3 regions of the Aquaspirillum sp. genome follow, and region 2 is predicted to be linked to each of the others. Evidence: predicted binding sites of a transcription regulator. Region 2 holds the regulator's gene; each other region holds the start of a gene.
What was found. Region 2 encodes sigma-54, which starts transcription at its own class of promoters, with help from an activator protein. Its sites were predicted from a motif close to CTGGCACGCTTCATGCTT; they were not measured.

Region 1: the regulator sigma-54 is predicted to act here: its motif matches at 3,091-3,108, upstream of hybD (HyaD/HybD family hydrogenase maturation endopeptidase).
Region 3: the regulator sigma-54 is predicted to act here: its motif matches at 1,819-1,836, upstream of glnK (P-II family nitrogen regulator).

What each region holds. Positions count from the first base shown of each region.
Region 1 is NZ_JBSQVP010000065.1:6,479-11,222, forward strand. It holds gene ACTBZS_RS10220 (MASE1 domain-containing protein) at 1-333, shown strand, start outside; gene ACTBZS_RS10225 (methyl-accepting chemotaxis protein) at 322-2,262, opposite strand; gene ACTBZS_RS10230 (hypothetical protein) at 2,493-2,852, opposite strand; gene hybD (HyaD/HybD family hydrogenase maturation endopeptidase) at 3,144-3,752, shown strand; gene ACTBZS_RS10240 (HypC/HybG/HupF family hydrogenase formation chaperone) at 3,765-4,061, shown strand; gene ACTBZS_RS10245 (thioredoxin domain-containing protein) at 4,076-4,516, shown strand; partial or broken gene ACTBZS_RS10250 (hydrogenase expression/formation C-terminal domain-containing protein) at 4,513-4,744, shown strand, end outside.
Region 2 is NZ_JBSQVP010000066.1:4,125-8,868, forward strand. It holds gene rapZ (RNase adapter RapZ) at 1-230, opposite strand, end outside; gene hprK (HPr(Ser) kinase/phosphatase) at 211-1,167, opposite strand; gene ptsN (PTS IIA-like nitrogen regulatory protein PtsN) at 1,170-1,622, opposite strand; gene hpf (ribosome hibernation-promoting factor, HPF/YfiA family) at 1,771-2,091, opposite strand; gene ACTBZS_RS10300 (RNA polymerase factor sigma-54) at 2,316-3,761, opposite strand; gene lptB (LPS export ABC transporter ATP-binding protein) at 3,776-4,507, opposite strand; gene lptA (lipopolysaccharide transport periplasmic protein LptA) at 4,504-4,744, opposite strand, start outside.
Region 3 is NZ_JBSQVP010000029.1:887-5,630, forward strand. It holds gene ACTBZS_RS06635 (YifB family Mg chelatase-like AAA ATPase) at 1-1,227, opposite strand, end outside; gene ACTBZS_RS06640 (accessory factor UbiK family protein) at 1,232-1,513, opposite strand; gene glnK (P-II family nitrogen regulator) at 1,909-2,247, shown strand; gene ACTBZS_RS06650 (ammonium transporter) at 2,276-3,760, shown strand; gene ACTBZS_RS06655 (RNA-guided endonuclease InsQ/TnpB family protein) at 3,945-4,744, opposite strand, start outside.

The DNA of each region.
Region 1 (4,744 bases), on a different contig from region 2:
GTGTTTCACGAACTGATTAGCAACGCACTGCAACACGCCCACCCAACATCCGGCAAACTGTTACTCATCACGGTGTCAGCTCGTCAGGCGGGGCAGCGGGTATATTTTCGAGTGGAAGACAATGGCCAAGGCATTGCTCCGGCCTATCGCGCTAAAATTTTTGCCGTATTTGAAACAGTGAATCCACACACCACCGGCACTGGCATTGGACTTGCCATTGTGCGGCGGATTGTCGAAAGTGTGGATGGACATATCAGCTGCCACAGCACCCCCACCGGCGGCTGCCGTTTTAGTTTTGACCTACCAGCCGCCTCGGTGCCATCAAGACATTAAATGGTGCGGCAGACGGAAAAAGGCGATGGCTTGCCGCAGTTGATTGGCTAAGGATTCGAGTTGTTCTGCTGCCACTGCATTATGTTGCGTCGAGGCGTTGGTTTGCTCGGCCATGCTGGCGATATAGCCAACATGGTTGGCAATTTCAGTGGCTGTGCTAACTTGTTCGCGTGTCATCACCGCCACATCGCGCACCTTATTGAGCGAATCGAGAGCTTGGCGGTGAATTTCGCCCAACATCGCCGAGGCCGATTGTGCCCGCGCCAACCCTTTTTCCACTTGCGGATTCACTGCTGCCATCGCTTCAACTGCAGAATGGGTTTCGAATTGAATGGTCTCAATCATTCGGCCAATTTCCGTCGTCGCCGATGCGGTACGCTCAGCCAATTTCCGCACTTCATCCGCCACCACAGCAAAACCACGCCCTTGTTCGCCAGCGCGAGCGGCTTCAATCGCCGCATTCAGGGCCAATAAATTGGTTTGGTCAGCAATCTCTTTAATCACATTGGCAATTCCGCCAATGTCTTGTGAGTGCTGGAACAAAGTTTGAATTTGTTGTGTTGATTGGCTCACGGTTTGAGAGATTAAATCCATCTCAACAGCCGTTTCTCTCACCAACTTTTCACCATCTTCTGCTAATTTCGCCGTTTGCTGTGAGTTTTCTTCGGTATGACCAACGGTTTGCGATACTTCGCTAATACTGGTTTTTAGCTGTTCGAGCGAAGCAGCCGAGGCCGCCGTCGCTTGGGCCTGATGATAGGATGCGGAGCCAATTTCACGCGCTGCAGTCGCAACCTCTTTGGCACCACCGGATAAAGACCCTGCCATCTGGGTGATTTGTTGAAAAACATGGCCAAGTTTTTGTTGCATTGTGGCCATTGCGGCCAGCAAATTTTCAGTCGTCGAAGCGGAAACGGATAGCGGTTGTGTTAAATCACCGTGAGCAATACGGGTGGCTGTCGCTGTGGCATGGCTGGGCTCACCCCCCAGCGGTTTTAACACCAAACGACTGAGTAACACCATCAGCAAACCGATAATCACCACACAAGCAACCACCCCAGCCAAAGTAATCATCAACGCACGTTGTCGCACCATGTCAACCGCCTCGGCTCGAGGATAGGCAGCCAACACCGAAAATCCCCACTTATCGAACTGATAGCGCGAGATGTCCCAACCGGTGTTCTCTTTCAACAACGTTTGGACTTGCTCATCACTGACATGACCAGAGCGAAATCTGACCTTGCTTTGATAATCCAAAATCGCCATAAAGCCGGTATTCAACAAGCGGCTTTTATCCACCACTTCTTGTACGGCTGCCATGTCGATTTTGTAACCGACATACCAAATCCCAATTACCTGACCTTGGTTATCACGAATCGGCTCATAGCCGGTTAAGAAAGGGTTACCAAGAATATCAACGAGACCATAAAAGGCCTGTCCTTGCCGAATGGCAGCAATCGCCTTGCCTTTTGGGTCGAGAATCGTCCCGATAGCACGCTCGTTGTCTTTTTTAACATTGGTGGCAATACGAACGAACTCATCACCGTTTTTCACAAACAATGTGGCGGTCCCACCGGCAATTTTGGTCACGCCATCGACCAAGGCATAATGTGCCGCTTGTGGCTGTGTACCAAATAGCAAATTGGGAACGGTTTTATCTTTGATGGGTACGCTATCACCAAGCGATGCCGGCCCGAGTGCTTCACCTCGTTCAATCAACAATCGCATGGCACTTTTCACCTGTTCACTGACCAAAGCATCGGTGACGGTCAGCACTTGCCGAGTCGTGTCAAGCTGTTGTTTGGCTTTCGCTGCAATCTCATGCTCAATTTGTTGAGTTTCAATCATAGAAAACAACACCGTGCCACTGAACACGGTTAATAAAATCAGTGCCGAGACATACAGCGCAAAGCGTTTGCGTAGGGTCATGTTAAATCCTGTCAAACAGAAACCAGCCAAAACAACTTATAAGAACATAAATTGTTTACGATTTGATGCGAAAAACCAGCATATTGCGCAGTTTTGCGGAATCTATCGCACACTTTGCATTTCTTATTTGACATGAATCAGAAATAACCCGCAATGAGAGCATAAAAAATAGGCCATCTGTTTAACAGATAGCCTATTTTATTAAAATAGTTTTTTATTTGTACTAATTGTTAACGTGGCCAGACGGATTTTAGATGAGGGTTAGGACGTTCGGCATCTTGCAATGGATAGGGGTCGGCAACATAGCCGGGGCCTTTCATCACCAACACAATAAACGCACCCAAGGCCACGGTAAACAACACTGTCCAATACAAAATCAGCAGGCTAATCAAGAAAATATCAGTCGAAATCAGCGCTTGTTCACCCGACAGCGGCCATGACCAGCCATACCACAACCGCATCAACACCGCTGGCGATAGAAAAGCAGCACTGCCACCCAGTGTTAATTTGGGCATCGCCCGTAAGACTTCGCGCTCAATACCCGAGGGCGAGGGAGGAAACTGCGGTAGTCGATTAAATAATCCAGACATGGTCTTTCCCCTGCAGTTTTGTGGCTTTCATTTTGTGGCTTTCAATAGACGCATAGTAGAAATAATCATCACTATTTGTCAATAACAAATCATGGACAAAAAATTTTGCAAAATTGACTAAATCAAAACCGCAAATTAACTTTCCAGCCGTTACATTTAATGGAAACTTACTTTGCTATTTTTTCACCATGTAAATAACATTACCTCAATAAAACAACAGATTAAACGAACCAATCAGCTGGCACAGGTTTTGATTGTCCAAGCGACTCTGTAACAAACGAAGGGGCGAGCATGGCAGCGCCACGCATTGTGGTTTTGGGCTTGGGCAATTTATTGTGGGCGGATGAGGGGTTTGGGGTGCGGTTGGCAGAACAACTGTACGCCAACTATGAATGGCCAGCCCAAGTTGACATCATTGATGGGGGCACACAAGGCTTGTTATTGCTGCCATACGTCGAAGAAGCCGACTGTTTATTGATTTTAGACGCGATTGATTTTGGCCTACCGCCGGCCACCTTACAGGTCTTCCATAATCAGGCCGTCCCAGCTTATTTGACTGCCAAAAAAATGAGTTTGCATCAAACCGGTTTTTCTGAGGTATTGGCACTTGCCGAATTGAAAGGCAGTTTACCAGCAGAAATTACCTTATTAGGGATGCAGCCAGAGATCTTGGAAGATTACGGTGGCAGCCTGTCGCCTTCGGTGCGGGCCTTGTTACCACAGGCCTTAGCACAAGCACTGACTATTTTAGGCAATTGGGGTATCGAGATTCGTCCCTGTGCACAACCACAGGCACGCCTGAACGATGCCAGCCTTGAATTAAACCGCTATGAACAAGAACGTCCCACGGCAGAACAAGCCTGTCGGGTGGGTGATGCGCGGGTATTAGAGCGGGGTTAGAACAAGATGTGCATGGGTATTCCAATGCAAGTCGTGGCGGTGAACGCGGGATTGGCCTTGTGTCAACGCGAAGACCAGAGCCAGCATCAAATTGATTTAAGTCTTGTTGGCCAAGTTGAGGTCGGAGATTGGGTATTGGTCTTTACCGGCGCGGCGATGGAAGTGATCAGTCCAGAACGAGCACAACAGATTCAACAAGCCTTGTCGGGTTTAGCCGCCTTATTACGCGGTGAAGCCTTACCAGATGAGGCGTTTGCTGATTTATGCCACCGCGAGCCACAGCTCCCGCCACACTTACAACGACAATAAGGAATATAAACAGCATGGCAATAGATGAAAGCACGATGGCCACGCGCTGGCAGGGCTTAGGTTATCAGGCCCTAACCACTACCACATTAGATCAAATCGTGGCTGAACAAGTGCAGGGTATCTGGCTGATTTTGACCACCGACCCTAAACAGGTGCCAGAGGTTTTTGACTATGCAGTGATTTTGCCCGAAGTGTGGAAACACTTAGGCCATCCCGACGCGCCAATCTATTGGGCGACCCCGAATGACAGCCGCAGCATTGCCCAACGCTATGGTGTATTGAAATTTCCGGCATTGCTGCGGTTGCGGCCAGAGGGCTATGTTGGTGCATTAATCAGTGTTTTGGATTGGCCGGAAATGGTAGAACGGGTGGCCTATTTAGCACAGGCGCCCGTGTCACGTCCGCCCAGTATCGGCATTGCCGTCCGCGCCAACCACGGGAGCTGCCAAGCATGATGCAATTTCAAGGTATCCCACTGGTCACGCTCGGCCCGGGGTCGCAGCCGGTGGAAGAGGATTTGCACTATATGGCGCTACCGCGTGAGGTGGATAGCTTTGCCATGCCATATTTGCCGACTGCAGAAGAAACCACTGAACTGTCGGCGGCAAAAGCTGTTTTGGCCTCGCTGATCGAGCAGATGGCAGACGGCAAAGCAACAGCTTATGCGACGGTTGACCATTTAG
Region 2 (4,744 bases):
TGCTTACGCAAACTGCTCATGGCCGCCGGCAGCTGCGATAGCATCGGGGCGCTGCGGGTATCAACGCTAATGGCAATCCGTTGATAATTGTATTTTTGATATAACAGGATAATGCGTGCTAAGAAGCCGGTGGGAAGGTTATCCACACAGTAATAGCCAAGGTCTTCCAGCATGTGCAGGGCAACCGACTTGCCTGCACCAGATAAACCGCTAATCAGAATCAGCTGCATAGTCTTGTTCACGCATCATACGGGTTTGCCGATCAATAAAATCTCGGGTGCTATCGATGCCACGCAACTGCAAAATATAGTTGCGGACGGCGGCTTCGACGAGCACAGCAAGGTTGCGCCCGGCTGCCACGGGAATAGTGACTCGCCGTACTTTCACGCCAAGAATATCTTGCGTCTCTGATTGAATGTTCAGGCGGTCGAGACCTTGCATCACTTGGTCATTCGCCTTCACCAAATGAATAATCAGCTTGAGCGCTTTTTTCGGGCGTACAGCCGTTTCACCAAACACCGAGCGGATATTTAAAATCCCCAAGCCTCGGACTTCCAGAAAATCTTTTAACATATCTGGACAGCGGGCTTCGAGAGTTTCAGGGCCAATCCGATACAGTTCTACGGCATCATCAGCAACTAGACCATGTCCACGTGAAATCAGTTCCAGTGCCAGCTCGCTTTTCCCCATCGCGCTATCACCAGTAATCAACACCCCAATTTCCAATACATCGAGGAAAACGCCATGCAAGGTTGTCGAAACTGCCAAGATGCGCGCCAGATAAATCCGCATCACATCCATCAGATAAGGCGAGGGCTGGGTTGAGGCCAATAATGGCACGCGATAGCGTTCGCAATATTGCCGTAGTTGTGATGGAACAGGTTCACCATTTGCGACAATCACCGCTGCCATACTGAGCGAAAACAGTTGGTCGAGCATTTGACGGGCATCGTCGGCCGAGAGCCGGTTGAGGTAATCAATTTCAGCAACCCCAAAAACTTGGATTCGATTGGGGTGGATGAGATTGATATGTCCAACTAGAGCAAGGGTTGGCCGCTGTTCATCATTGCTAATTCGGTTGTCAGTTCCCGAGGCACCAGCAACCCAAGCCAAATTCAGTTTTTGACAGTTATCTTGGTATAGCTTGCGAACGGTAATACTGGGCATGGTTAACGTCGTTCTGTGAGGAGCTGATAAGCCGTAGTGGGAGAGTCCGCTGCCAACAGTGCCTCACGTAGCTGGCGACTGCTAAACAGTTGGGCTAATTCGGAGAGGACTTGCAGATGTAAGTCAGTGGCTTGTTCCGGTACTAACAAAACAAATAAGTTTTGCACCGGTTTGCCATCAGGAGCATCGAATGGGATAGGCGTTTTCAAACGCACGAAAGCGCCGGCGGCTTCTTTCAATCCCTTGGCGCGGCCATGTGGAATAGCTACACCTTGTCCTAAACCGGTTGAGCCGAGTTTTTCGCGAGCAAAGAGGCTGTCAAAAACCTCGCTACGGGCAATGCCGTGGCTATTTTCAAACAGAATTCCCACTTGCTCAAAAACCCGCTTTTTGCTTGCCACATCAAGGTCAAGCACGATGTGGTCGCTTGGCAGAATCTTGGCGATAAGGCTCATTACGAACATCCGAATCAGAAAAACTGCTGGATTGTACGCCGGTTTTCAGGGATTGGCAGCGCATAGGCAAAGCGGGAACTCAGAGTTCCCGCTTGTCATGGTGCGGCAGACTAGACCGGCACCTAAGAATTGACCGTTAAATCAGGGCTTACACAGAGGAATCCATCACTGGCCGCTCGGCATGGTGCTCGGTGATTTTTTCTTTGTGTTTCAACACTTGGCGATCAAGTTTGTCCGCCATCGCATCAATGGCAGCGTACATATCGCTGTGGGTGGCTTCGACATGGATATCTTTCCCTTTCAAGTGCAAGCTTGCACCGACTTTCTGATCCAATTTCTCCACCGACAGAATCACGTTCACCGCGATCACGTTATCAACGTGACGAGTGATACGGTCGAGTTTGGACACGATGTAGTCGCGCAGGGCGGGAGTGACCTCAAGATGGTTGCCGCTGATGTTAAGGTTCATGTCCTTTTGCTTTCCAAAAAATGCGTGGCTGTACGCAATGTTTTGTTCCTGTTGCTATAAGCAGCGTAGCAGGCCTGACTTTCCCGACTGCGTCTGGAACCCTTCCAGACACAGCGCCATCGTTACCGAACGGACTTGCCACGGGTAGCGCAGTAATGGTTGCGAGCCATTGGAAGCCGAGACTTCCTTTACCAAATCAATATAAACCTTGGGTATACCGCACACTAGAGTGCTTTACGTTGGTTGGCTGGTGGTAAATGCAAGGCCTCACGATATTTTGCCACCGTACGCCGCGCAACTTGTATCCCTTCACGAGACAGTAACTCGGCCAGTGTATTATCTGACAGCGGCTTTTTCGGGTCTTCTGCCTGTATCAGTTTCTTTAATCTTGCCTTGATCGCCGTGGCAGAGCAACTCTCTCCACTGTCTGTTTCAAGGCCACTACCAAAAAAGTATTTCAATTCAAAGAGTCCACGCGGACACAATAAAAACTTTTGTGAGGTTACGCGAGAAATTGTTGATTCGTGCAAGCCGAGTTCTTCGGCAATTTCTCGTAGCACCAAGGGCAACATCGCTTCTTCGCCATGTTCAAAAAAAGCTTGTTGCCGGATCACAATGGCTTCTGCCACGCGGAGAATGGTGTCAAAACGTTGGCGGATATTACGCACCAGCCAGCGTGCTTCTTGTAGCTGGCCATTTAGGGCATTTCCGCTTTCGCGTTGTTGTTTGAGGAGATTGGCGTAGAGGCTGTTGACGCGCAAGCGTGGCATCGCGGCTGAATTAAGACGTGCGACCCATGCTGCGCCTTGTTTTTGAACCACAATATCAGCAGCAACATAACGCGTTTCTTCTCCACCAAAACCCGCGGCAGGGTAAGGATTCAAACTGGCAATGAGCTGCTGCGCGGCTTTTAGGGCATGGTCATCTTGTCCGGTGAGCTTGCGCAGGCGGGAAAAATCCCTGTTAGCTAACAGATTGAGATGTTGTTGGCTGATTTCAAGAGCTAAATTACGAATCGCTGAATGGGGCTGTGCTTGCAACTGTAAACGCATTGATTCATGCAAATTGCGTGCGCCAACCCCCGCTGGTTCAAATTGTTGCAACAGAGACAGCCCAACTTGTAACTCACCCAGTAGTTCATCCGCTTCGGTGGCGAGTTCTTCTGACAACTCGGCAGCGAGGTGGTCTAGACTGTCTTCTAAATAGCCTTGTTCATTTAAGGCTTCAATGAGCAAGGTGACAATGGCGCGGTCGCGTGCGCTTAAGACATGCTCGGCTAATTGGCTTAACAGATGTTCGCGTAAAGTTGGCTCGTGACACAATCGGCCATGAGGGTCGAAGTCTTCATCTTCATCACGAGGTAAACCACTGCTGTTACCCCAGTCCCCCCCATAATCCAATTCGAGATGTGTCTCGCTCAGGTCTTCTTTGGGACTGTCGTGATTGGTGTCTGAGGGTTCGTTGACAGCGTCGTGTGGTGGGTGTGCCGGTTCGATGTCGCTCGGGGCTTCATACTCATCAACTCGTTCCAACATCGGGTTTTGTAACAAGAACTGCTCGATTTCTTGTTGTAACTCAACCGTTGACAGCTGTAACAGACGAATAGACTGTTGTAACTGTGGGGTGAGCGTCAGTTGTTGGCTGAGTTTGAGTTGTAAACTTTGCTTCATCAAGGGCCAGATTCCTAGAGGTGGAAATGCTCGCCTAGATAGACACGGCGGACTTCTTCATTATCAACGAGCTGTTGCGGTAAGCCGGCGGCTAAAACGCTGCCATTGCTGATGATGTAGGCGTGATCACAGATTCGCAGTGTCTCGCGTACATTGTGATCGGTGATCAGGACACCAATGCCACGGCTTTTGAGATAGCTGATGATTTTTTGAATATCAATCACCGCAATCGGATCGACCCCAGCAAACGGTTCATCCAACAAAATAAAGCGTGGTCGTGTCGCGAGGACACGCGCAATTTCAACCCGTCGCCGTTCGCCGCCAGACAAAGACAGCGCACTGTGTTCACGCAGATGGCTGATGTTGAGATCTTCCATCAGTAAATCGAGCTGGGCATGATTGTCTTTGTGGTGGCCGCCGGCAATTTGCAAAATCGCCAAGATATTCTCTTCGACGGTCATTTTGCGAAAAATCGAGGCCTCTTGTGGCAAATAACCAAGGCCAAGACGGGCGCGTTGGTGCATGGCCAAGGTGCTGATGTCGCGATCATCTAAGAAAATATGCCCGGCATCCGCCGCCACCAAACCGACAATCATATAAAAACTGGTGGTTTTTCCAGCCCCATTGGGGCCCAGCAAGCCAACTACCTCACCACTTTTGATGTCTAAAGACACATCCTGCACCACCGTTCGCTTTTTATATGTTTTGCGTAGGTGGCGCACAGAAAGCACACTCTGAGGGGTCATGGCTTACTCTTTGGCTGCAAGATCACGGTAACGCGGCCATTTTTGCCACCGCCATTGACCTGAAAGACTTCGGTTTTGCCGTGATAGGTGATGCTATGGCCGACGGCGCTGTCTTGGCCACGCTTAATACGGGCTTGTTCGACGAGGCGCACTTCTTCGCTGCTGCTGTCGTAATCAATCCGTTTGGCTTGGCCCTCAACCCATTCTGCCGCCTGCCCGTCTTTGGCATCTAGGCGT
Region 3 (4,744 bases), on a different contig from region 2:
CTGTCGCACCTCTTCGCTGCTGCTGCCATTGGCGCGACTGCTGAGGGCTTCTGGTGGCACGCTTGGCACTTCAATAGCCAAATCAATGCGATCTAAGAGCGGGCCAGATAACCGCGCTCGATAACGGCTCACCTGTTCCGGCGTGCAGGTGCAAGCGCGGGTGGCATGTCCTAAATAGCCGCAGGGGCAGGGGTTCATCGCGGCGACTAATTGGAATTGTGCTGGAAATTCTGCTTGGCGGGCTGCGCGCGAAATCAACACTTTGCCAGTTTCTAAAGGTTCGCGCAGCACTTCTAACACGCGGCGGTCAAACTCGGGCAACTCATCTAAAAACAAGACGCCATGATGAGCGAGGCTGATTTCCCCAGGCCGTGGATCGGATCCTCCACCGACTAACGCCGCTGCCGAGATCGAGTGATGGGGCGCACGGAAACTCCGTAAACCAAAGCGTTTCACATCAAAACCAGAGGGGGAGAGCGATTGAATTGCTGCGGCTTCCAGTGCGCTGTGTGCATCCAGTGGCGGCAAGATGCTAGGCAGGCGGCTGGCTAACATCGATTTTCCGGTACCAGGGGGGCCAATTAGCAATAGGCTGTGGCGACCTGCCGCCGCGACTTCGAGGGCGCGCCGTGCGGCAAATTGGCCTCGAACATCGGCTAAATCGGGATAGTGCTCACGTTCACCTTGGGCGCAGGCTTGAGCAAATGGCAGCGGTTGATGCCCTGCTAGAAAATCACACACCTGTTTTAAGGTGTCCGCAGCAAACACCGGTGCCTGATCGGCGAGGGCGGCTTCAGCAGCAGATGCACTGGGCAACACCAAACGCCGCTTGGCTTTGGCTGCACCGAACGCAGCAGGAATTGCCCCTCGGATGGGACGCAGTTCGCCCGTCAATCCCAACTCACCAGCAAATTCACAATCGGCCAAAGGCGTATCGGGTAATTGACCCGAAGCCACCAGAATACCGAGAGCAATCGCTAGGTCAAAGCGCCCAGAGCTTTTGGGTAAATCCGCTGGTGCCAGATTGACCGTGAGTCGAGCCGCAGGGAAATCAAAGCCAGAGGTTTGGATTGCCGCCCGTACCCGATCTCGGCTTTCTCGAACTTCGGTATCTGGCAAACCAACCAAGGTAAACGAAGGCAAACCATTGGCGAGATGCACTTCAACTTGAACAGAGGGGGCGTGAATGCCTGCTTGCGCCCGACTGTGAACCACGGCCAAGCGCATGGGATTACTCCTGAGAGGTCGTCGGCGGGGGATTGGTTGTTGGCTGTGCGGTGGCCAGTTGCGCCTCTAACTCAGCAATGCGTTGTTCTAGGCGCGTGAGGGTGGCACGGGTATGGGCAAGGACTTCTTGTTGTACTTCAAATTCTTCACGGGTCACCAAATCCATTTTGCTAAAAGTGGCGCCCAACATGGCCCGCATATTTTTCTCAACATCTTTCACCGGACTGTTGGCCAGTGTTTCGCTGACCTTCTGGCTAATTTCTTCAAAGAGTTTTTGCGTCAACATGGTTGGCCCTTTCTAACAGGCTGAGAAACAAAGAAAACGAGATACCAGCAAGTGTAGCAAAATTCTTGCTGCATAACTTTTGCAAAATTGCTGGCAGGGACGTATTCGTGTGGCTTGATACGCCAAAGCACAGCGCGGACGTCATGGCGGTGGTGCGCTCAAAGCGCATAATTTCAGCACGTCGCACCAACATAGTGCGTGATAAATGGTCGATGCTGTGATTCGGGGCTTGCTGTTCCGCATGACAAAATGGCACAGCCTTCATCATCAATTAACAAGTCTTTGTTTATTAAGTAATAAATAAACTGGCATGATTCATGCCTAAGGCAAGACAGTCACAAAAGGGGCAGCCCTTACACACAATGTCCATTCGGGTTCACTGCAAGGAGTCAGTCATGAAACTCATCTCTGCCATTATTAAACCTTTCAAATTGGATGAGGTCCGCGAAGCCCTCGCCGCTGTTGGCGTGCAAGGCGTGACCGTTACCGAGGTTAAGGGGTTTGGACGGCAAAAAGGTCATACCGAGCTGTACCGTGGTGCGGAATATGTGGTGGATTTTCTGCCGAAAGTCAAAATTGAGATTGCCATCCGCGATGAGTTGTTAGATCAAGCCTTGGAAGCCATTGAACAAGGGGCGCATACCGGAAAAATCGGCGACGGCAAAATCTTTGTCTTTGAACTCGAACAAGTGGTACGGATCCGCACCGGTGAAACCGGGCCGGATGCCATCTAACAGTTTTGCGAATCAGGGAGAACACAACATGAAAAGATGGCTTATGTCTGCCTTGTTGGCAGGGGCGGTTGGGTTTGCCACCCCCGTCTTTGCCGAGGAAAACACCGCCGCTGCTCCGGTAGCGGCTGCCACTGCCGAAGCCCCTGCGGCGGCAACTGAAGCACCAGCCGCTGTGGCGCCTGAAGCCCCCGCTGCTGCTGTTGCTACACCAGCCGCTGTGGCGCCTGAAGCCCCCGCTGCTGCTGTTGCTACACCTGCTGCTGCCCCCGCCGACGCTGCGCCTGCCGCTGAAGCGGCACCACCGGCACCAGAACCAAAATTAGACACCGGTAACACCGCTTGGATGTTGGTTGCGACTGCGTTGGTGTTGTTTATGACCCTCCCCGGCTTGGCTTTGTTCTACGGCGGTATGGTGCGGAAGAAAAACGTATTAGCCACTCTGATGCAAAGCTTTGCGATTGCTTGCGTGGTGACGGTGTTGTGGTTTGCCTTTGGTTACAGCTTAGCGCTTACCCCGGGGAATGGTTTCATCGGTGGTTTGGATAAAGCATTCTTAAATGGTGTATCGCTAAATGCGCTGTCTGGCACAGCCGGGGCCAATATCCCTGAGTCGGTGTTTGTTGTGTTCCAAATGACCTTTGCCATCATCACATGTGCACTGATTACAGGTGCGTTTGCTGAGCGGATGAAATTCTCGTCGATGTTGGTATTCGTGGTGATTTGGATGTTTGCGGTATACGTGCCTGTGGCGCACTGGGTGTGGGAGCCAACGGGTTGGATGTTTGCTGATGGCGTGTTGGACTTTGCTGGCGGTACTGTGGTGCACATCAACGCCGGTGTAGCGGGTTTGGTGGCAGCCTTTGTCCTCGGCAAACGGGTTGGTTTTGGCCGCGAAGCCATGCCTCCCCACAACTTGGTGTTGACCCTGATTGGTGCTTCGATGTTGTGGGTCGGTTGGTTTGGTTTCAACGCTGGTTCGGCTTTAGAAGCCAATGGCCGCGCAGGGATGGCCATGTTGGTGACACAAATTGCTGCGGGCGCTGCTGCTGTGGCATGGATGTTGGCTGAGTGGGTGGTGAAGAAAAAGCCTTCTCTGTTAGGTATTGCGTCTGGTGCCGTGGCTGGTTTGGTGGCGATCACCCCTGCGGCTGGCTTCGTTGATCCTAAAGGTGCGCTGATTTTAGGTCTGATCGCTGGTGTGGCATGTTACTGGGGTGCGACGGGTCTGAAACACATGCTTGGCTACGATGACTCTTTAGATGCCTTTGGTGTGCACGGTGTTGGCGGTATCTTAGGTTCGATTTTGGTCGGTGTGTTGGCTGTACCTGAAATTGGTGGGGTTGAAGGCAGTGTAGTGACACAAACTGTCGCCACCTTAGCCACAATGGCCTACACCTTGGTAGTGACTTTCGTGATCCTCAAAGGGATTGATATGGTCATGGGTCTGCGTGTGACCGAAGAGGAAGAACGCGAAGGTTTGGATGTGGTGTTACACGGCGAGCGTATCGACTGATTGAATTCTCTAAACAGTCCGCTCAACACAAAACCCCCACCAGTCTGGTGGGGGTTTTTCGATTTGGTGGGTATCAAATAGCTATTTTTGATTGTCATGCGGTAAGGCACGCTAGAGCGGTCTCTTTGACTGCTCCCCTCCCTAAAGGAAGGGGATTCCCACTTCACGGAATCCCGCCTGCACCTCAAAGAGATACAGGACTTATGGTTTCTCCATGGGCTGACACCGCTAGACCAGCGGCCAAAATATTACGCGCCGCGTTTATGTCGCGGTCATGCGTGGTTTTGCACTCAGGACAAACCCAAGTGCGTATGTTCAGCGGTAGCTTGGTTACGGTGTGCCCGCAACCATTGCAGCGCTTGCTGGACGGATACCAGCGGTCAATGCCAATTAACTGTCGGCCTGACCACGCGGCTTTGTATTGCAGTTGCCGCACAAACTCGGCCCAGCCCGCATCGCTGATGGATTTGGATAGGCTGCGGTTTTTGACCATGTTTTTAACAGCCAGCGTTTCGACGGCGATCACTTGGTTTTCGTTAATCAGTCGGGTCGAGAGCTTATGCAGAAAGTCCTTGCGACAGTCTGCAATGGTGGCGTGGGCTTTGGCGACTTTCAGTTTGGCTTTGGCTCGGTTTTTAGATCCTTTGGTTTTCTTCGCCAGTCGCCGCTGTAATTTGGCTAAACAGGCTTCATGCTGGCGGAACGTGTTGGGGGCCGCAATTTTTTCTCCGGTAGAGAGTACGGCGAAATGGGTTAGCCCCAAGTCAATGCCGACTTGGCCTGCCGCTTCGGGCTTGGCGGCTACCGCGTCATCGCACAGCAGCGACACAAAGTACCGCCCTGCGGTGTTTTTGCTCACGGTAACAGTGGTGAGTTTGGCGGCTTTGGGTAGTGTCCGTGACCAGCGAATATTCAACGGCTCAGCCATCTTTGCCAGCTTCAAGGTCTGGCCGTCCCACTTGAAGGCGCTGCTGGTGTACTCAG